Regions from separate parts of the Pseudoalteromonas sp. TB25 genome, predicted to be linked through region 2. Evidence: predicted binding sites of a transcription regulator. Region 2 holds the regulator's gene; the other holds the start of a gene.

Region 1 (11,049 bases), on a different contig from region 2:
CTGATGAATATCACTCGTAACAGACTCTTTATCCAGTCCTAAATTTGTGTAGAGTTTTTCGATTTGCTTTACTTCTCTGTTATCGACATTGCCATCTGCTAGCGCAATAGACAGAATAAACCTTTTCACAAATTCTATTTCTTTTACACCTAAATTATTAAGTCTATTTTTTAAACCCGTATTATCCGATGGTGTAACTAGTCGCCATGTAAGATAAGCCTTTAGAGATCGCTTTTCTATATCCGTTAATTTTTCATCATGAGCAATTAGCTTTTCTAGCTCAGAACTTTCTGATTCATCCACAACCCCATCTATATTTGCAACCATAGCACCTAAACGCAGTGCGACACCCACTTGGTTAAACGCATGACTAGGGACGAATTCTTCCTCATGCCCTGGAGTAAATAGTACAAGTTTGCCATCTAATTTGGGTTTTGTATGGTGGTAACGTAAGTCAGGCGCAATACCAATATCAGCAAAGTTCGCTAAGTTATAAATGAGCTCACCTTCTTTTTTATTTATCGCTTTCGGTGTTGGTAAGCCTGTTTGCAACCAAAATTCAGATACATCTGTTACCCCATCATTTTCTAAAATGATGGCCTTAGCCCACGCTTTAAACTTTTCGATTAATGGTGACGGTTGACTGCTAGCAATGACACGAGGCAACAGCATTAATGCAGCTAAATCATCTTTGCTTGTATCAGCCTTAGCTAAATAACGGCTATAACTAGCTAGCTCCTCAGTGACTTTATCTGCTATTGGAATAAGCTTTTTTATAGGTGCTTTTAATATGCTCGGATCAGGCAAACCGTCGAGTAAAATTTTAATACTAGGGATACCACCGCTGGCGGCAAAGTACTCTGCGTTTAATTTGGTTTTATTGGGCTTCACTTGCATTCCCTCTGGGAATTTTTGCTTGTAGTAAAGTTTAAAAAGTGAATCAAACTCTATATCGCAGCGCCTAGCTGCGGTTTTTAAATTGTATTGGTCTGTATTTTTAATCCACTCAAGTGCTAACTCATCACTCACTCTTTCTGTAGCAACGATTTGCTCTGAAAGACGTAATTTAAAAAGTAGTGAATGACGTGTCTTTGGTAATTTATGCTTTCTACATTCAAATAATTTAGGTTTAACTAAATACATAAACTCTAAGAGATTTGCTGAATAACAAGCAAAAGAGCGATTTGAAGCAAACACTTTATGTAAACGAAGTACTTCATCAAAAATATCTTCAAATTGTTCCTCTTCAATTTTATTATCTTGACCATTCTCAACAACAAATCTTTCAAATCCGTAAAAGTACAAAAATACAAAGCCTATTGGGGTGTTGCCCGCACTTCTATCGGTTGCTAACCAATCAAGGTAGGCACCTCTAGACTCTTTAGATAATAAACCGTAGCTTGGCCAGTAGCCTAAAGATTCATCAGTTGGGAATTCGTTTGAATTAGTCCGTGGTGATATTACTGGTAAGTCTGCACAAATTAATGCTGGTTCAGAGCGATAACCAACCAATGATTCCATCACCCCACCTACGTACAGAAACCCTTTTAACTTTCGACTGTGAATAGTAACTTCTTGACCCTTGCTTAACCATTGAGCTTGTTTACCCTTATTGATATAGGTGTCTTCAGATACATTACTCTCAAAAATATTAAATGTGGCTAAATCGTCTTCAGAATTTCTCGAACTATGGGCACGCTCTATAATTGTGGGAGGTGTATTAACAACAGTGATGCGAGGTTTTGGACTAAGCTGCTTTGAAGTTGTTAATTCATTTGTTTGTTTGTGTAGCTCAACACTTACTGATGCATTATTAATTTTAATAGACTTTATTGGGCTGCTTTCGTCATTTTGAAGATCAGATATAGAAGACTTAGAGGCTGACTTATCAAGAGTGTCTTTTATGTTCGGGCTTGGATTACCTAGTGATCCAGATTTTGCTTTATTTGAATTTGAGCGTGGACTGGTAATTAACCAAATTATCAATATAACAACTGCGATTATAAAAATGAATTCCATGTAATATCCCTTTAAAAATGGTTGGTACCATTTTGGTATTTAAAACTCCATATGCTACTAACATACCACTAATAAATTCAGAAATGTATAATACTGCTGCTAAGTAGTTTCAATTATTCTTAATCAAAAAAATTGTCTTTAATGAAACCTCTTTTGTATAAGGTTCCTCGAACATCCCTATAGGATGTTAAGTTTGCGAAATATGAAACTAACATGGGCTTGGTTCATAATTAGTAACTGAACGCACATTAGGTCACCGCTATATCGTCTAAAAAATCTCAACTTATACGTGTATATTTAAAAAAAATCTCACGTTATGCGTGGTGTGAGATTCTCACATGGCTAATTAAAAGCTATAAATTGGCCTTTTTCAGTGTGTGAGATTCTTATGTGATGTATGTATGATCAATAAAGCAAATGGGTAGAAATTTAAAATTAATAAATAATTAAATTTGGGTTTCTCTAATTTAGCTACAATGCATGAATATCTAGAGTAATATTCATTGTAGGTACATTGTTATTATGGAGATATTTTTATTTACGCAGCGCCTGAGCTTAATTAACTTATCCCGCACTTGCCATAAGAAAAAGTACAAAAAAGTGCAACCATAAAAATTCTTTAGATGATGCATCACCTTAGTATAAGTAAGCAATATAACTGAGCTTATGTATCGATGGGAAAATAATAGAACGTCATTTAACCTTTGCTAAGGCTGAATTGAGTAGTCATTAATTTCATCTTATAAAAAGCGACTTCGGTAGCTTTTTTTTCCTTTTTGTTGCTGCATACTTTATCCTACGTCATAATCTAACGTCCTATTAAAACGCGGAATTTTTATGAACTGGCTTGCACAATTACCTACCCAACGAACCCCGTGGCTTTTATTTACAGCTATCGTTTTTTTACTTGAAGTTACCGCTCTTTTCTTTCAATACAAAATGGGGTTAGCGCCTTGCATAATGTGTATATATCAACGCACTGCAGTATTGGGGTTATTAGGCGCAGGGATTGTAGGCTCAAGTAAACCACAAAGTAAAACTGTGCGTATGATAGCGTATGTTATTTGGGGAATATCGAGTGTTTGGGGATACTTAATTGCTCGCGAACATATTGATATGCAGACCACCACAGACCCTTTTGCATTTAGCTGCGAGTTTGAACCAAATTTCCCATCATTTATGCCACTACATGAATGGATACCTAGCTTTTTTCAAGCTACCGGGGATTGTGGAAATATAGATTGGCAGTTTGTTGGCATGAGCATGCCTGCTTGGATGGAAGTGATATTTGGGATTTTCTCACTAACGCTATTTATTATAATTATTGCCCGTTTATCAATTAAAAAGTCGATTTGATATGTTTACATTTTTTTCAAGCCAATTAGACCAGCTTAAGCATTTAAAAGTACGCCAGCGTCAAGACGTAATTGCGCTTGCATTAAGTCAGCTATCGCCAACTGATAAAGTTCTATTGCGTATTATAAAGTTGCTATTACTTAGCCCACTATTTTTAATATTCACTGTATTTAAAGGTTGGATATTAATACCATTTTTGATACTTGGCGGATTGTGCTATCCACTATTAACTACACCTATTGAAATTAACTTTGCTAAAAAGCACTTAAGCGATGCGCTAAAACAATTTAATCAGGGCGCCTAGCACCCTGATTACTATTTAGAAATATTAAAGTGTAAGTTTCCCCTCTAATTTAGCTAAAAGCTTTTTGCCAATCCCTTTAACTTGCGATAAATCACTAACGCTTTTAAATTCGCCATTTTCTTCACGATAATCCACAATTGCCTGCGCTTTTTTCTTACCTATACCAGGTAACTTAGCAAGCATCTCTGCATCAGCATTATTTATACTAATTGTCTCAGCTTGAGGCATTTGCTTAGTTACTTCTGATAATTGTGCATACGCGGTAGTCGCGGGTAGTAAACATAATAAACTTATGATGAGTAAATTTTTTAACGTTTTCATTAAACTTGTCCTTATTCTTCTTTTCTTAATTTTGAGTATTGCTCAGGAAATCAATAAATAAGGAACTGTAAAGTTCATCACTTAAAGTGTACCTAAACGCATTATCACTATGATCCGAAATCCTGAAAATGCAGCTGGTACAACAAAGTGATTGCTTAACTAAAGTAAAGTTACCGTTTTTTGTCAAATTTAAGACACCTAAAAATTAATACTTCGCGCTTGCAAATTTACTTACAAACCATTACTGTACATAAAAACAGTAATCTAATGGTTTTTTAAAAACCACGGTGCCAAGCAATTTTGCAGGAGAAATCATGGCTGTTGTTGTTAAATATGTTGTAGAACGAAACGGAGTCGAGCGTATGACGTTTACTACCAAAAAAGAAGCTGATGCTTATGACAAGATGCTCGATATAGCAGAATCACTTGAGCTGATGCTAGAAAAGGTAGACGTACCGCTTAGTGAGCAACAAATTGAATCACTTGCTTTAGAGATAGCGAAAAGCAAAGATGATTTTATGACCATATTAAAAGGTGGCAAAGATCCAGCTGTTACCAAAGCGCCAGCAAAAAGTAAAAAGTCAGATAACGTTGCATCAATTGAAGATAACAACGATAAAAAAGTAAGTTAATTCATAGAGTGTTCCCTCCTCGAACGGGACAAACTAAATAAAAAAGGGAGCAACTAAGTTGCTCCCTTTTTTATTATACTAATTCGCTTAATTAAATGATCTCTTTAGGGTGGAAAAACGTGTTGATAGCTAGGCAAAAATTCGATATTTAGTTGTACTAAATGAGAATTTTTTAACGCCGGTAGCAACACGTTTAGCCCCGCAAAATGATTAAGTATTATTGCGGATTGGTATTAATTACTACTCACTTTAAAATAAGTAGTAATTGCTAATTAAAGCTCTTTTTCTACTTCATCAAATAAAGCAGTGATGTTTTGCTCAGGCTCTTTTGTTACTAAGCTAACAACAACAATTGCAATACTCGCTAAAATAAAGCCCGGTACTATTTCGTACATAAAGCTACTTAAGCTTTCACCATTGATAGTAAATGGTCCATATATCCAAATTAGCACAGTAAATGCGCCTACTAACATACCAGCTAACGCACCAGCAAAGTTCATGCGTTTCCAATAAAGGCTAAACAATACCAGTGGTCCAAACGCAGCACCAAAGCCAGCCCACGCATTACTTACTAGGTCTAAAATAGAGCTATCTCTGTCGTAAGCTAAATAAATAGCGAACATAGCAACTACGGCAACACTTATACGGCCAACAGCAACTAGCTCTTTATCACTGGCATCTTTACGTAAGAATGTTTTATAGAAATCTTCTGTTAATGAACTTGAACTAACCAATAATTGAGATGAGATAGTACTCATAATCGCAGCCAAAATTGCAGCAAGTAAAAAGCCAGCAATAAGTGGGTGGAACAGCAACTCAGAAAGAATTAAGAAAATTGTTTCAGGGTCTTCAACTACAATGTTGTTCTCATAAGTATAAGCTGCACCAAATATACCAGTACCAACAGCACCAATGGCAGCAACAATCATCCATGTCATACCAATACGGCGTGCTTTAGGCATATCTTTAACACTACGTACCGACATAAAACGAACAATGATATGTGGTTGGCCAAAATAACCTAAACCCCAAGCCATTGCAGAAATAATACCTAATGCAGAACCTGCACCAATCCAGTTAAGCATATCTGGATTTACGCTATGTAAAGTTGATTCTAAAGGTTGTTCAAGCAAAGAGTATGCAACCGTTGGTACTAGAATAAGTGCAATGAACATAATACAACCTTGCACAAAGTCAGTTAAGCTTACAGCTAAAAAACCACCAAACAAGGTATATAAAACAACTACGCCCGTTGTAATGTATAAACCCATTTCATAAGTTAAACCAAATGAGCTTTCAAACAATTTACCACCAGCGACAACACCAGATGAAGTATAAAGAGTAAAGAAAACAATAATTACCACAGCTGATACAACACGTAATAGGTTGGATTTATCATTGAAGCGATTTGAAAAGTAGTCTGGGATGGTTATAGAGTCATTTGCTTTTTCAGTGTAAACACGTAATCTCGGTGCAACTAACAGATAGTTTAACCAAGCACCAATCACCAATCACCAAGCCAATTGCTATCCATGTACTACTAAAACCAGTAACAAACATCGCACCAGGTAGGCCCATTAAAATCCAGCCACTCATATCAGATGCACCTGCAGACAGTGCAGCTACACTTGGAGATAGATTTCGTCCACCTAACATGTAACCAGATACATCGTCAGTAGATTGCTTATATGCATATAGTCCGATACCTAACATTACAATAAAATATAATGCTAGTGAAATAATCATTCCTGTTTCCAAATTAGCCTCCGCATAATTATTAATAATAGGCTTTAATCCAAATAATGACTCTTAAAATTTTATAGTTAAGACACTATTGGGGTAAAAACCATTCTCGCTGACTATATCATGCTTGATAATAAAATCTCCAACTTGTTGCCCTCACCTGATACAAAAATACTCATGTTGAATAATTTTAAAGCGAATTGGTGAAATATAATAAATTAAATACTAGAAAGACCTTAATTTTTAATGATAATTTATTAATCTAGCAAATATACGTAATGCTATTTTGAGTCTTTTGCCATATATTATTACAATAACTAATTAGATTACTCTTACGGAACTGTTTATGTATTTTTACGCTGCACGCCAACCTATTTTAGACAGAGATAAAAAGCTCATCGGATATGAACTTTTATTTCGCGATGGCGTTGATAACGTATTTCCCGATATAGACGGTGACGAGGCAACTACACGACTAATTGAAGGTAGTCAGTTTAATTTCGGCTTAGAAGATTTAACCGACAATAAACCCGCCTATATAAATTTCACCCTAGAAACGCTATCAAAAGGCTACCCAACACTACTGGGCAAAGATACTGTAGTTGTAGAAATCCTTGAAACTGTGCAACCTGGGAAGCGATTATTAGCCATAGTGAAAGATCTAAAAGATAAAGGTTACACTATTGCTCTTGATGACTATATTCATCAGCCTGTTTGGCGCCACTTTTATCCATTTATTGATATTATTAAAATAGACTTTTTAGCATCTGATATAGATACAATAAAAACGGTTCTTAATGATTTAAAACTGCACTCGCATATTAAGTTACTTGCCGAAAAAGTAGAAACCTATGAAATTTACCAACAAGCTCTAGAGCTTGGTTTTGATTATTTCCAAGGATTTTTCTTCTCAAAACCTGAAATGGTACAAAGTAAGGCTCTACCGCCTTCAGAAATGGCATTAGCTGAATTACTTTACGAAACATCAAGCGTTGATATGGATCTTAAAAAAATCACTGATGTGTTTGAGCGTGATGTAAACCTATCTTACAAATTACTTAGGTATTCAAATTCTGCTGCCTTTGCAAGGCGTGCTGAAATAAGTACCATTAAGCAAGCCCTTATAGTGCTTGGCGCTAACGAAATTAAAAAACTATTATCATTATTATTTGCAGCGCAAGTATCAGCAGATAAACCTATAGAGCTAATTAGGCTATCGCTTACGCGCGCTCGTTTTGGTGAGTTACTCGCTATATCCCATGGACAATTTAAAGATACCGGCATGGCATTTTTAACCGGTATGATGTCTCTTATGGATGCTATTTTAGATGAGAGTATGGAAAGCGTTATGAAAAAGCTTCCACTTTCGAATGACATAAAAGCAGCGTTATTAAACGATGAAGGCTTGCTGGCAAAATATTTAAACTTAGTTAAGTATTATGAACAAGCTAACTGGTCAGCCGCAAACGAATTAACGAAAGAGCTAAACCTAGGTGAAAAAGTTCCTGATGCCTATCATGAAGCACTGACTTGGGTTAATGAGCAAATGCAGTTAATAGTTAACGAAAAATAAGTAACCCGAACTCTGGTTAAAACATTTACTAATATATTGAATTATAATGATATCTAAGTTTATTTTTCTCTAGCCAAAGTTCAGATTCTATATAAACAGTAAATAAAAACGCCAGCATTTAGCTGGCGTTTTTATTAGTGGCTTCAATTATAAACTTTCTAAAAAGTCTTCATCAAAATCAGCTGGCTCTTCTTTAACTGGTGGATTGCCATCGTACAGCTCATAAATTTGACGCTGGAAGTAAATATCTTTTACAAATAAGTACGGATCAAGTGAATCATTTAATAGCCCTTCTTGTGGTATTAAAGCTGCACGCGCCTCAACTGCTTTTAAAACAAATACTAAAATAGTTTGTGGAGTCGTTAGCGCAACTTCAGGTAATACAAAGTTATCGACTACATCACCGGTCAGGTTACGTGCTGTTGTTGGCCCCATACCTGGTAGCATTAAATAGGCGCCATCACCTACGCCCCATACACCCAACGTTTGTCCAAAGTCTTCATCGACTATTTCAAGACCTAGTGAGCTTGCAACATCAAAGATACCAAACAGACCGACAGTAGAGTTAACTAAAAAGCGTGCTAAGCTCACACTTGCATTACCCGGTTTACCTTGCAAACCCGCATTGATCATATCTACAGGTGCGGTGATATTACCTGTAAAATTAACAATACCGTTTCTTACCGGTACAGGCGTTACTTCAACATAACCTACAGCAACTGGGCGCAATAAATAAGCATCCAGTACATCCATATTAAAGTCATATAATGGACGATTAATACTTTGCAGCGGATCTCTGTCATCTACTTTGCTTTGAGGTACTTGAGCACAGCCGGCTAGTATCAATAAACATAAAAAAGTAAAACTGTGTTTTAACATCTAACGTCCTTAAGGTATTAATGTATCAATTTGAAGTTGGTAGTCACTTACACTTTCACGCTTTAACGCCTGTGAATGACCTTCTAGCTCACCAGAGCTTGGCATAACAGAGTCATCGATAGAAATACGCGCCGAAATAATAATATTTTCTGCACTAGATAAGTTAAGCCCTGCAACCATTGCACTACTATCACTCAACTCAACTGTAATTGGAAATGAATATTTAGTCAGCTTAACAGCAGCTAATGGCATAGGTGAGCCAGTTGCAGCTTTTGCAAATATAAACAAAATACCGTCTTTTGGCTGTTTATCAATAAGCTCTTTTGCAATGTCGACTGTAACTGCAATAGCACCCGTTGTAGTAGTAACTGGCATAACTGAGCCTTCACTTTGCATTTGTTGCTCAATATCAGCAATACGTTCGGAGATCATGTTATAACGTGAATCATTTTTTTCCATGCTCGCCAATAAAACTTCAAATGCAGTTTTAGCTTGCGGCCAATCTTTACGTTCATACGCTATCAGGGCTAGTAACGAAATAGCATCTAAATTAGTAGGCTCAACGTTTAGCACTTTTGAAAGCATACCTGCCGCGCGAGTCATATTAGCTTCGCTACCTTCAAGTAATAAAACCTGACTGTAACTAATAAGAACCTGCATATTATCAGGGTTCATACGTAGTGCTTTATCAAATGACTGCTGCGCCATGTCAAATTCATTAAGCGACATAGCCACTCGACCAAGTAGCATCCAAGCAACTTCATCATCGCCAGAGCGGCTAAGTTTAGTACGAAGCGCCAATGCAAAAGCCTGCAGCTCATTTTGACTAAGCGGCTCACCTTTTTGCATTACAGCACGCTCGCCATAATCAGCTAAATTATCCATTGCGTCATGCCAAGCCGAAATTTGCTGCTGACTGCCTGTAAAACTATAAAAAATCCCTGTAAGTGCAAGAACAAATGCACCGCCTGTTAAAGCAAAAATACGGTTATTACCTTTGCTGTTAAGTGATTTCTCTGGTGATAGCTCGTTCAATAAGCGACGTTTTAATTCAACAATTGATTCTGCGTGGTTTACGCTATCAATGCGTTGATTATCTAAATCAGTTTGCAAATCGACTAAACGCTGCTCATAAATACTAATTAATTCAGCATTGGCGTTATGAGTAATCGTTTGAACACGCTCTTTTTTTAAAAAAGGTATCATAACAAAGCTAAGAGCAACCAGTGTGAGTAAGGCAAAACACGCCCACATTAAAATCATTTAGCTTTGCTCCTGACGTTTATTTTGTTCAATTAGCTTCGCTAGCAGCATTTCATCGTCGCTGCTCCATGTTTGTTTTACTGATGCTTTTCGTTGGCGAATAACAATAAAACCAAAGCCAACAATTACAATTAACACAGGTAGTACCCACAGCACTAAAGTAGCGGGTGTAACAGGTGGGTCGTAATGAACAAAATAGCCAAAGCGGTCAATCATATAATCAATCACTTCGTCTTTACTTTTACCTTCTTTAACCAATACGAGTACTTTATCGCGCAAGTCTTTAGCAACAACAGCGTCGGAGTCCGCAATGTTTTGATTTTGACACTTAGGGCAACGTAGCTCTTTGGTTAACTCTTCAAACAATATTGCTTGTTTGTTGTTATCAAATTGATAGCGATCTTGCTGTGCAAACGCACCCATGCTTACAAAAAGGCTAAGCGTAAGTAGTAACCACTTCATTATTTAAGCTCCTGCATAATTGGCGCAAATTTAGCTCGCCATACTCGCGGATTTATATCACCGGTGTGATGTAACAAAATAGTGCCGTTTTTATCGACTAAAAAAGTTTCTGGCGCACCCGACACGCCTAAATCCAAAGACAAAGTACGGTGTAAATCTAAAATATTAAATTGGTAAGGGTCACCTGCACGTTGCAGCATATCAGTGACTTCGCTGCGAAGTGATTGCATATCAAACGGGCCATCAAAATCAGAGTCGTAACCTTGTACGTAATATAGTCCAATAATTTTAACGCCTTGCTCACGTAACTTAGTTAAATAACCAAGTTCGACTAAACATGTTGGGCACCACGTACCCCATACATTTAATAAGTAAACTTCACCTTTTAACGACTCGTTGGTCCACTGCTTATTGTCTTGCATTAAATCAGGTAAATTAAACGCTGGCATTTCTTGACCTATCCGCCCTGTTTGAATTTCACGAGGGTTGGCAAAAAG
Region 2 (11,049 bases):
AGCTAATTTGGCAAAGCAGGGTAAGCAATACGCTCACCACGCAATTTTTAATTTTTTTAGAGTACGCTTGGCTGTATATTTTCCACATAATTAGCGCCAGAACGATGCAAGTAACAAGCGCCCAAATGCGGTGTAATAAATGAATAGACATACGCGCTTGCTGTGATAACACACCAAACTCATAATTACTGTGCTCAAGTGGTAATTGAAATACGCTACTCAATGAAAACGGTTGTGCGTAATTACACAATGGCAAACCACTACAATGCGGAGCGGCGTAATTTGCAGCCAGCCAACCACCAAGTGCAATTTGGATAATCAATACACTGAGCGCTACTAAACTCAAACCAAAATAGCGTTTTGCGCCGCTATCACCACCCATAATAGGTTTTGCGGTTAGCCGTAAATATAAAAGCGTTATAAGTGACAAAATACTAAAGCCACCTAATAAGTGGCCCATTACAATAAGCGGCTGAAGGTTCATGGTTACTGTCCACATACCAAGGGCAGCCTGAAACACCACGAGTAGAAGTAAAGCCAAAGGCAATTTAACTGGCGTAGTTGGATATTGGCGCTTTAAAAAAGCCAACACAAATAAACCTAAAATAAGTAAACCTAAAGCACCTGCAAAGTAGCGATGAATCATTTCTTTCCACGCTTTTGCGGTTTCGAACATCATATCGGGGTAGCTTTGAGCTGCTAAGGCTATGTCAGCCTCATGCTTAGGTACCGTTAAAAAGCCATAACAACCAGGCCAATCGGGGCACCCTAATCCTGCATCACTTAAGCGGGTGTACGCACCTAAAGCAACTACAATCAAAGCGAGTAATCCTGTTATTAATACTAAGTTTTTATAATTTTTATACATCAGATACTCCAACTTAAGCTCAACTTAATTAGCTAGAACGAGAATAGTTAAGTAATTTTTTTAGATCTTTTAATAACCCTTTTTGTACTAAACGGTTTTCTTGTGGCTCGACCTTAAAGGGATATTCAAGTACCACTAACCCCATATGATCAATTAAATATAAACTTGCAGGGTTTAAACTCTGTTGTTCGGTAATAATTTTCCATGGTAGATTTTTATTGTCGGGGCTTCCCATTACAGCCATATCAACCTTGCCTTGGTTTTTACCAAGTGCCACATATAAGTTATTAAGTGCATTGAGCTGTTCGCTGCATGGGGTGTTACATTCGTTTGAATAATTAAGTGCGATAGTCCATTGTTTGGGATTATTTTGCGGCCAATTTTTAAGTTTTATTTCTTGGCTTAAAAACTCGCCATTATTAGTAATTGCAGTAGGCAACCAATCAAACTTTAATGCGCCATATGCCAAAATTAATGGGATAGCGCAGCAACCCACAAACAACAAAAGGGGATTATTTTTCATTATGTGTCCTTTTTTTACTCGCAAAAATAGCCACAACAGCACATGCAACAGCAATTAAAAACCATTGCAAAGCGTAGGCATTATGCTTTTGAGGGCTCATAACAACGGCCTCATAATGAGGTGTTGCAATCTCATCACCAGTACCTTGTCTGTAAGCCATAAAATTAATTAATGATTGCTGGCTTTGAGTGCTCAGCATATTCAAGTCGATAGATTGGATTCTTGTAGGTAAGTCGTTATTTGTAGTTTTATCTTCAAGCGTAAAGCTACTTAGGTTATTTTCTTTTATTTGCGCTTTAAGAATAAAAACACCTGTAGGCAGAGCAACCTTTGGCAGTGTACCTCTAGATATAGGCGCTTTTACCCATCCTAAATTAACTAAAATCACTTTTTCTTCGCTGTCTGGCTTTAGTAAAGCAAGTAAGTCGTACCCTACTTGCCCGTTATAAACTTGATTATCTAAAAGCCAATATTGGTTTTGTACAAACTGCCCTTTCAACTCAACCAATACACCTGTTTTGTTCCAGCTATCAGGCAGGTTAAGTAATTGAGACCAGCTCATCACACCATGAGTCTGTTGCTTAACAATAGCGGTTAGTTGCTGCTGCTTTTGCTCACCTCGCTCCAACTGCCAAAACCCTAGTCGCACACACACAAGTACAACAACCACAACCATACAAAGTGTGATTAGTGAACTAAGCTTTTGTTTGTGCCATAAAACTAACTGCATAAAGGGTCAACTCAGTGATTATTAAAATTATTATCGTACTGTTGTTAATATTTATACTTTTTAACTTATTTAGAGCATTGTTTATTATGGTGTCAGGGAAAACAGGGGGACGACCTATGTCTCACTTTTTAGGTCGTCGCGTATTGTTTTCGGTCGTTGTTTTAGTTGTTGTTATTGCAGCGCTTAAACTTGGTTTTATTAAAGCAAATAATTCGCCAATAAACGCTACAGCACATATACAAATACAAACAAACACAGCCACACCACATCAACAAAGTGCCAATACCAAGCCGCTGCTTGAAAAGCAAAATGCTTATCTTTAGTAAAGTGCCCTTTTAATATCCGTAAAAATATTACAAATAAAAGTACGGTTCCAAGGGTTACATGCATGCCATGAAAACCTGTCAGTAAAAAAAACGTATTACCGTAAATACCTGCATCTAGCGTTAAGTTTAAATCGTTATACGCATGAATATATTCCTCAACTTGTAACCCTAAAAAGCAAACACCCAATAAAATAGTAGCGCCTAAAAAAACTTTAAGTGGAGTACGTTTATTGTTTTCCATCGCTACATGGGCAAAATGTAGAGTAACTGAGGAAGTAAGCAGTATTAAGGTATTGATAAGCGGCAAACCTTGCCAGCCCATAGCTTGAGTAGTTTCGCCTGCAGGTGTTGAAACTAGCGGCCAAACAGCTTCGAAAGTTGGCCATAATACTTCATTGGTCATTGCATTATTGCCTGCGCCTCCAAGCCAAGGTACCGACAATACGCGTGCATAAAAAAGCGCACCAAAAAAGGCCATAAAAAACATAACTTCAGAAAAAATAAACCAGCTCATACCTTGCCTAAAAGAGCGATCCATTTGTGCTGAGTACAAACCTTGGTCCGACTCACTAATTACATTTTTAAACCAGCTAAACAACATATACACAAGCACAGCAATACCGGCATAAAGCAGGTAAACCCCGCTCCCCCCTTCTTTGCCTACACTCATAACTGTTAAGCCTGCCCCTACTGCAATAAAAAACAATGCAACAGCGCCCACAATAGGCCACGGGCTTTGCTCTGGTACATAATAATGCTCATATTCTTGATTCATTTTATTTACTCCTAGTTTCACACTAGTTTGAAAAGCTAGTTATTACTTGCCACCAGCTGTTCACTAATATCAAATACGGTATAAGATAAAGTTAATTCTTCAATGTCGCTTGGCAGTGCTGTATCAACATAAAAAAGTAATTTAAATTCAAGTTCTTCCCCTGCTTTTAGAGGTTGCTGATCAAAGCAAAAACACGCTATTTTATGTAAATACTTTGCCGCTTTACCTGGCGAGACTGATGGTACAGCCTGCATTACTTTATCTAGGTTGCTGTTATTTTTAGCACTAAACATTACTTCACGCATTGCACCGGGTTTTACCACAACACTGTATTCTTTTGATTTAACTTCAAACGGTGCACCTCTTTGCGCGTGAGTAGTAAAACTAACGCCAACTTCTCGGTTTTGTATTATTTGCGTACTTTGCTCTGCTTGCTCAAGCGAAGGTTTTCCATTAAGCCCTGTTACGTCGCAAAACACGTCATACAAAGGTACTAAAGCAAAGGCAAAGGCAAACATGCCTATGCAAATAAGTACTAAACGTTTGAGTAGCGGTGCGTGTGTCATTACTTGATTACCGGCGGCTTAGAAAAAGTATGATATGGCGCTGGAGAGTCAACTTCCCACTCAAGTCCTTCAGCCCCTTCCCATACCTTTGCAGGTACTTTATCACCGCCGCGTGCACATTTAATTACCACAGCTACAAACAACAATTGCGATAAACCAAAGGCAAATCCACCAATACTTATGATTGCGTTAAAGTCGGCAAATTGGAGTGCGTAATCGGGAATTCGACGCGGCATACCGGCAAGTCCTACAAAATGCATAGGAAAAAACAGTACGTTCACGCTCACCAGTGATAGCCAAAAATGCCATTTAGCTAACGTGATATTAAACATGTTGCCTGTCCATTTGGGCAGCCAGTAATAAGCCCCTGCCATTATCGAAAATACAGCCCCTGTTACTAATACATAATGAAAATGCGCCACTACAAAATAAGTATCGTGATATTGAAAATCAGCAGGTGTAATTGCCAGCATCAATCCCGAAAAGCCACCTAAGGTAAACAGCACAATAAACGCAATACTAAAAAGCATTGGCACCTCAAAAGTTATTGAGCCTTTCCACATTGTGGCAACCCAATTAAATACTTTTACTCCAGTAGGTACCGATATAAGCATGGTCGCGTACATAAAAAACAACTCGCCAGCGACCGGCATCCCAGTGGTAAACATATGATGAGCCCAAACAATAAAGCTCAATAGTGCTATAGAGGATGTGGCGTATACCATTGAGGCATAGCCAAAAAGTTTTTTACGAGAAAAGGTAGGTACTATTGTAGATATAATGCCAAAGGCAGGAAGAATCATTATGTATACTTCAGGGTGACCAAAAAACCAAAAAATGTGTTGGAACATCACCGGGTCGCCACCGCCTGCAGCATCAAAAAAGCTGGTAGCAAAATACTTATCGGTAAGTACCATAGTGACAGCCCCTGCAAGCACTGGCATTACGGCTATTAATAAAAAGGCAGTAATTAACCACGTCCATACAAATAAGGGCAACTTCATCCATGTCATGCCGGGGGCACGTAAGTTCACTATGGTTACAATCACATTGATTGCGCCCATTATTGAGCTAATTCCCATAATATGTACGGCAAATACAAACAATGCAGTATTATCATTACTGTATGTTGTGGACAGTGGTGCATAAAAAGTCCAACCAAATGCAGGCCCCCCACCAGGCATAAATAACGATGCCAATAGGATTAAAAACGCAAACGGTAAAATCCAAAAGCTCCAGTTATTCATTCTTGGCAATGCCATATCTGGCGCGCCAATCATGAGTGGTATCATCCAGTTAGCAAGGCCTGTAAAGGCGGGCATAACCGCACCAAACACCATAATTAAACCATGCACTGTGGTCATTTGATTAAAAAAGTGAGGATCGACCAACTGTAAACCTGGTTGAAATAATTCAGCCCTGATCACCATGGCCATTCCACCACCAATTAAGAACATGGTCAGCGAAAAAATTAAATATAAACTACCTATATCTTTATGATTAGTTGTGTAAAGCCAGCGTTTAAAACCTTTAGCTGGGTGATGAGCATGATGAGCTTCATTGGCGTTAGGTTGTTCTACTATGCTACTCATTAGTTCGCCTCCACTTTGGCATCAAGTGCTGCCTGTATTTGACTCGGTTGAATAACATCACCCGTATCATTACCCCACGCATTACGTTTATAAGTAATAACCGCAGCTAATTGCTTTATAGATAACTGTTTGGCAAATGCTTGCATTGCCGTACCGGGTCGTCCATGGATAACTACATCAATGTGATCTTTTATATCGCCAAGCACTATCGGGCTACCTTTAAGTGCAGGAAATACACCCGGTAACCCCATGCCAGTAGGTTGATGACATGCAGCACAATTAGCCATATATACTTGTTCGCCTAAAGTCATTAATTCTTCTTTTGGGAGGGTTTTATCAAGTAATGCGGCATCTGCTAATGCTGCTTTTTGTTTAGCCTGCTTTGCATCTGCAAGCCATGTTTTAAAATCAGCTTCAGATTTAGCGATCACCACAACGGGCATAAAGCCATGGTCTTTACCACACAACTCAGCACATTGGCCTCGGTAAGTACCTTCTTCGTTTATGTTCGTCCATGTTTCGTTTATAAAGCCGGGGTTCGCATCTTTTTTAACTGCAAAATCAGGTACCCACCAAGAGTGAATAACATCATCAGAAGTCATTAAAAATCGTACTTTTTGATTTATTGGCAGTACAAGAGGCTTATCAACCTCAAGTAAGTAGTTAGGGTTTTTATCTGCAAGATTCGCTATTTCATCTTGCGGGGTAGATAAAATAGAGTAGAACTCTACATCTTCGCCCATATATTCATAATGCCATTTCCATTGCGAACCCGTAATTTTAATAGTGAGATCAGCTTTGCTGGCATCTTCCATTGCAATAAGGGTTTTAGTGGCTGGTACTGCCATAGCAATTAAAATAACAAACGGAATTGCAGTCCAAAGTATTTCTACTTTAGTGCTTTCGTGAAATTGGGCAGGTACAGCCCCTTTAGATTTACGGTGATGAATAAGTGCCCAAAACATAATTGCGAACACTATCACCCCAATCACACAACATATTATAAATATGGTCATGTGCAGCTGATATACATTATTGCTTATATCGGTTACGCCTTTGCGCATATTGTATTGGCTGTTAGCCAAAACTGGGTGCGAAAAAACACATAATATAAGCCACAAGGTAGAGGTCAGTTTACCCATGTGACGGCTCCTTTGATGCTATTGCGAATGCAAAGCGAAGAGGCATACGGCTTAAACGCCAATTCGTTATTTTTATTTTTTTAGCCAATCTTATTTAATATTGATTGGTTTTGCTGCGCCAACAACGAGTTTGTGTATATTGTGTGTTCTCAAAACTAAAAAGCTGTGAGTTATTATTAGCTCAGCACATTAACAATTAGCTAAAAAACGAACAACAAGCAAGTTTTAGTATAAAAAACAATCAGGTGATATTGAATAATTAATAAAAAATCGGTAATCAACTGGGCAACAGAAAGTTCAAAATATGAGCAAAACAAAGGGGTTTAACGCATTCGGAGGGGGAAAATATAAGTGCAAAAAAGTTTACAGCTTAAATAGTCAGTGGGCTGTTTACGCCCTATTTTTTAGTACAAATTTTAAAACAAAAATGCGTACTAATTAGTACGCATTTATAAAGCTGCTTGTTTAAAAGCTATTTTTAAAGTCACATCCAATCAGCGTTTCTTATAACGCCAACGGCTAAGCCTTCAATATTAAAAGACTCATTCTCAAGATCTACTTCAATAGAGTCAAAATCGTCGTTTTCAGCATGAAGTAATACTTTACGACCCGCTTTCTCAAGACGTTTTACAGTTACGTCTTCGTCTAGGCGAGCAACAACAACTTGTCCATTTTCAGCGGTTTGAGTACGATGTACAGCAAGTAAATCACCATCCATAATACCAATATCTTTCATGCTCATACCGTTAACGCGTAGTAAAAAATCTGCAGCCGGTTTAAACATTAATGGATCGATTTTGCAGTGACTTTCAACGTGCTCTTGCGCCAAAATAGGTGAACCAGCAGCAACACGCCCTATAAGCGGTAAACCTAATTGTTCTGGCTCTTCTTCTTCAATTAATTGAATACCACGGCTTGCACCTGGTTTCATTTTAATTGCGCCTTTTTTAGCAAGTGCTTTTAAATGTTCTTCAGCAGCATTGGCACTTTTAAAACCTAATGTTTGCGCTATTTCAGCACGTGTAGGAGGCATACCAGTGTCTTTAATAAAAACTTTAATTAGTTCGAGTATTTGAGCTTGGCGGTTCGTTAATGGTCGCATACAACTGGTTTTCCATACAGTACATTTAACTGTGAGTATATACAGTTAAATAAAAATCGCAAATTTAAATTAAGCCTTAAAATAGCTAAAGTAATTTCACTTGTGTACATTTTAGGGATATAACTAAAGCTGAGTTTATAAATGATTAAAAATGCAAAGGAGACATTATGAGTATTTGGTACCAGCCCATCACCTTAGAGCTGTGCAAGCAGTTAGAGCAAGGCGTTAATGGCCAAGGAACATTAATGAAAACTATGGGGATAGAAGTCACAGAAATTGGCGATGATTATTTGGTTGCCACAATGCCGGCAATTCCTGAGCATCATAACCCAATGGGGATGGTTCACGGCGGTGCTAACGTTGTACTTGCCGAAACAGTTGCCAGCTATGCCGCTAACTTTGTTGTCGATTTTACTAAATTTTACTGTGTAGGGCAGGAAATTAGCGCAAGTCATTTAAAAGCATCTCGCAACGGCACTTTAACAGCAACGGCTAGAGCGTTTCATATTGGCAAACGTAGTTCAGTATGGGAAATAAAAATTACAAATAGCCGCAATGAGCTGTGCTGCGTATCAAAAATGACCGCAGCAGTCGTAGAGCGAAGATAGTTACTTTTCGATTGGGTAAATGGTAATTTCCATACCCGCACCAATCGCAGATATACGCAATAATGTATCTGCATCTAAGGCTTGATTAAAGCACTTAGGAGAAGTCCCTGATTCAAAACCAATATCAAACGTTCTACGTGAACAACTTAACCATTGCTTTAGCGCGTTACGCGAACACGATTCAATAAGCTCACATATATGGTTTATGGCTTTATCAGGTGTGCTCACCTCACCTGTAGCTTCAATACGTGCTAGTTGACGGTATTCGTCTTTGTCATAATGTAAAATCGTCGCGACTTTTTTCAAGTCCGCCACTAGCAAACTAATATCTTGCTTTGATTCAAGCTCAAGATCTACATTTAAAAATTGAATTTCCGACATCGTTTCGTATTTATCCTCTAATAATTTCATTGCAAACTTTAACGCAGTTTTACCGTTATACCAAATCAACTATGCTCTATTAACCACTTTATATGGATATTTCGTAGCTTTTAAGTATTTTTTAGCATTTAAAGCTAGCTGGATATCAAACATCTAGCTCAATTAAACAGATAAGTCATGTTAGGAATTTAAGTGTAATCTTTTTTATTTTTAAATGATTACAGTAAGCTATAGTTTAAACTGCGACAAAATGTCGCAGTAACTTATCCTATTAATGTAATAAACTAGCCTCTAAAAATAATAAGACTAAAACATGAATAAAAAAATATTTAAGCATGCTCGCAAGTTACATAAATGGTTAGGTTATTTATTAGCACTACAAATTTTAGCATGGTTACTAGGTGGTTTAATTATGAGTGCAATCCCTCTTGATAAAGTTCATGGGAAGCATCTTGCAACACGCACTCTTAATAATCCATTTACGCAGGCTGATTATATTGCTTCCCTTGACGATATTGCCTCTCAGGTGGTTAATCCAACACAAATAATTTTTGAGAACTTCTTAACTACACCACTTATTACTGTCTTTAGTAATAACGAGCAGCAAAGCTTCAATGGCATAACAGGCCGACCATTTGAACCGCCAACTAAAATACAAATTACCGCAAATGCTAAAGCACACTTACTTATTGATGCTCAAGTAACAAGCGCTGTACTACTAAAGCAAGGTATGCGAGAAGTTGGATATAAAACCAATGTTTGGCAGGTACAATTTGACGACACATTTAACACAACACTGTACTTGTCAGAAAATAACGGCAAAGTTGTCACCGTTCGCAGCACGCTATGGCGAATATTCGACTTTTTTTGGATGTTACATATTATGGATTACGATGAGCGAGAGGATTTTAATAATCCGCTGCTTATTAGCTTTTCAGCAACCAGCGTACTTTTTTGTTTAAGTGGAATATTATTACTTATACAAAATATACGACTAAAACGATTTATCCGAATTAAAAATAAGAATAAATCAAAGTAGTCATATTGGTTTTTGAGAGCTAGCGCCCACTTATCAAAGAGTAAATAAGCCTAGGGCTTGTTTTATTCCAAGTGCTTAAATCGACTCAAATGTCGCTTTAACATTTCGTTTTCGAAAATCAACTCATCACGCTCATCCAGCAATTGTAAAACTAAAGCTATTGCCGACCAATCTAACGAAAAGTCATGCTGGATACGGGCCGCTTTTTTAACTAAGGTCACTGCAGATACCGTAAATTGCCACTGCGTAACATGCTCCCCCTCAATTGGAACCGCAATATTATGCTCAACTAGCTCATATAAAATTGCTTCGCTAATATCACTGCTCAAACATAGCTCTTTGCTAGTAAGTAAATCGTCTTTTTGTGTCACGATAATTTGCATTATGGTTTGCTCCAGTTATTACGGGGATCAAAGTGAGCTTTTTCGGCTAATTCTTCCCACAGTTTTTTACTGGCATCATCAATAGATGTTGGATTAACAATTTTAAGCACAGCAAATAAATCACCTTTGGCTTTTTTACTCATTAATCCCTTACCTTTAATACGTAAGCGTTGACCAGACTGACTATTAGAAGGAATAGTTAATTGGATATTACCTGTCAACGTAGGTAAATTTAGCTTTGTACCAAGAGCCGCTTCCCATGGTGCAAGAGGGACAACTATATTTAGGTTATGACCCTCAACATCAAATAATGGGTGAGGCACTAAACTAATTTGTAAATACAAGTCGCCATTTTGCCCATTCGCTGACCCTAACCCGCCTTGCCCTTTTAGTCGAATTCGCTCGCCATTTACTGAGCCTGCAGGAATTTTCACTTTAAGTGATTTTTTAATTTCAGTAACACGGCCACTGCTGTCTCGCTGCGGTAACATAAACTCAACAGGCTTCACGGTATCAACTAAAGTCTCTTCAAGAAAAATTAGGAACTCTATTTCCACATCTTGTCCTTTTTGCGCGCGAGCGGCGTTACTTCTGCTTTGCCCGGAACGATCGAATCCACCAGCTCCGCCAAACATTGAATTAATAAAGTCAGAAAACTCTTGGTCGGTTTGAGGATCGCTTTGCTGGTAATTACTTTGCGAAGAGGCATTGTTACCACCATAATGGCCTTGCTGTTGACGAGCACGATTTTGTTGGTGACGACGTAACTCGTCGTATTTTACACGTTATTCTTTGTTATGAATGACTTCGTAAGCTTCTGCTATTTCTTTAAACTTATCTTCTGCTTGAGGCTCTTTGCTTACATCTGGGTGATATTTTCTGGCTAACTTTTTATAAGCTACTTTAACCGCTTTATCATCTGCATCAGGCGATATTCCAAGCACTGCATAATAATCAACAAATTTCATTTGCAATCCAAATCCTCATATTGAGTAAGCTTTAAGCATACTCCTT

What was found. Region 2 encodes LexA, which represses DNA repair genes until DNA is damaged. Its sites were predicted from a motif close to TACTGTATNNNNATACAGTA; they were not measured.
Region 1: L652_RS0105840 (YebG family protein) is a predicted target of LexA. The motif match lies at 4,243-4,262, and genes of this name have one in related genera.

What each region holds. Positions count from the first base shown of each region.
Region 1 is NZ_AUTI01000215.1:31,043-42,091, reverse strand. Features, by position in the region: gene L652_RS0105860 (TerB N-terminal domain-containing protein) at 1-2,019, opposite strand, end outside; gene dsbB (disulfide bond formation protein DsbB) at 2,857-3,375, shown strand; gene L652_RS0105850 (DUF6170 family protein) at 3,377-3,679, shown strand; gene L652_RS0105845 (helix-hairpin-helix domain-containing protein) at 3,704-4,000, opposite strand; gene L652_RS0105840 (YebG family protein) at 4,315-4,632, shown strand; partial or broken gene putP (sodium/proline symporter PutP) at 4,905-6,390, opposite strand; gene L652_RS0105830 (HDOD domain-containing protein) at 6,722-7,948, shown strand; gene L652_RS0105825 (VacJ family lipoprotein) at 8,096-8,827, opposite strand; gene ccmI (c-type cytochrome biogenesis protein CcmI) at 8,837-10,090, opposite strand; gene L652_RS0105815 (cytochrome c-type biogenesis protein) at 10,091-10,552, opposite strand; gene L652_RS0105810 (redoxin family protein) at 10,552-11,049, opposite strand, start outside.
Region 2 is NZ_AUTI01000418.1:4,435-15,483, forward strand. Features, by position in the region: gene L652_RS0119985 (COX15/CtaA family protein) at 1-868, opposite strand, end outside; gene L652_RS0119990 (hypothetical protein) at 897-1,391, opposite strand; gene L652_RS0119995 (SURF1 family protein) at 1,381-2,121, opposite strand; gene L652_RS1000000125740 (DUF2909 family protein) at 2,136-2,444, shown strand; gene L652_RS0120000 (cytochrome c oxidase subunit 3) at 2,347-3,222, opposite strand; gene L652_RS0120005 (cytochrome c oxidase assembly protein) at 3,258-3,788, opposite strand; gene ctaD (cytochrome c oxidase subunit I) at 3,788-5,380, opposite strand; gene coxB (cytochrome c oxidase subunit II) at 5,380-6,522, opposite strand; gene lexA (transcriptional repressor LexA) at 7,007-7,624, opposite strand; gene L652_RS0120025 (PaaI family thioesterase) at 7,792-8,232, shown strand; gene L652_RS0120030 (hypothetical protein) at 8,233-8,613, opposite strand; gene L652_RS0120035 (membrane protein) at 8,927-9,652, shown strand; gene L652_RS0120040 (chaperone modulator CbpM) at 9,715-10,035, opposite strand; partial or broken gene L652_RS01000000124200 (DnaJ C-terminal domain-containing protein) at 10,035-11,003, opposite strand.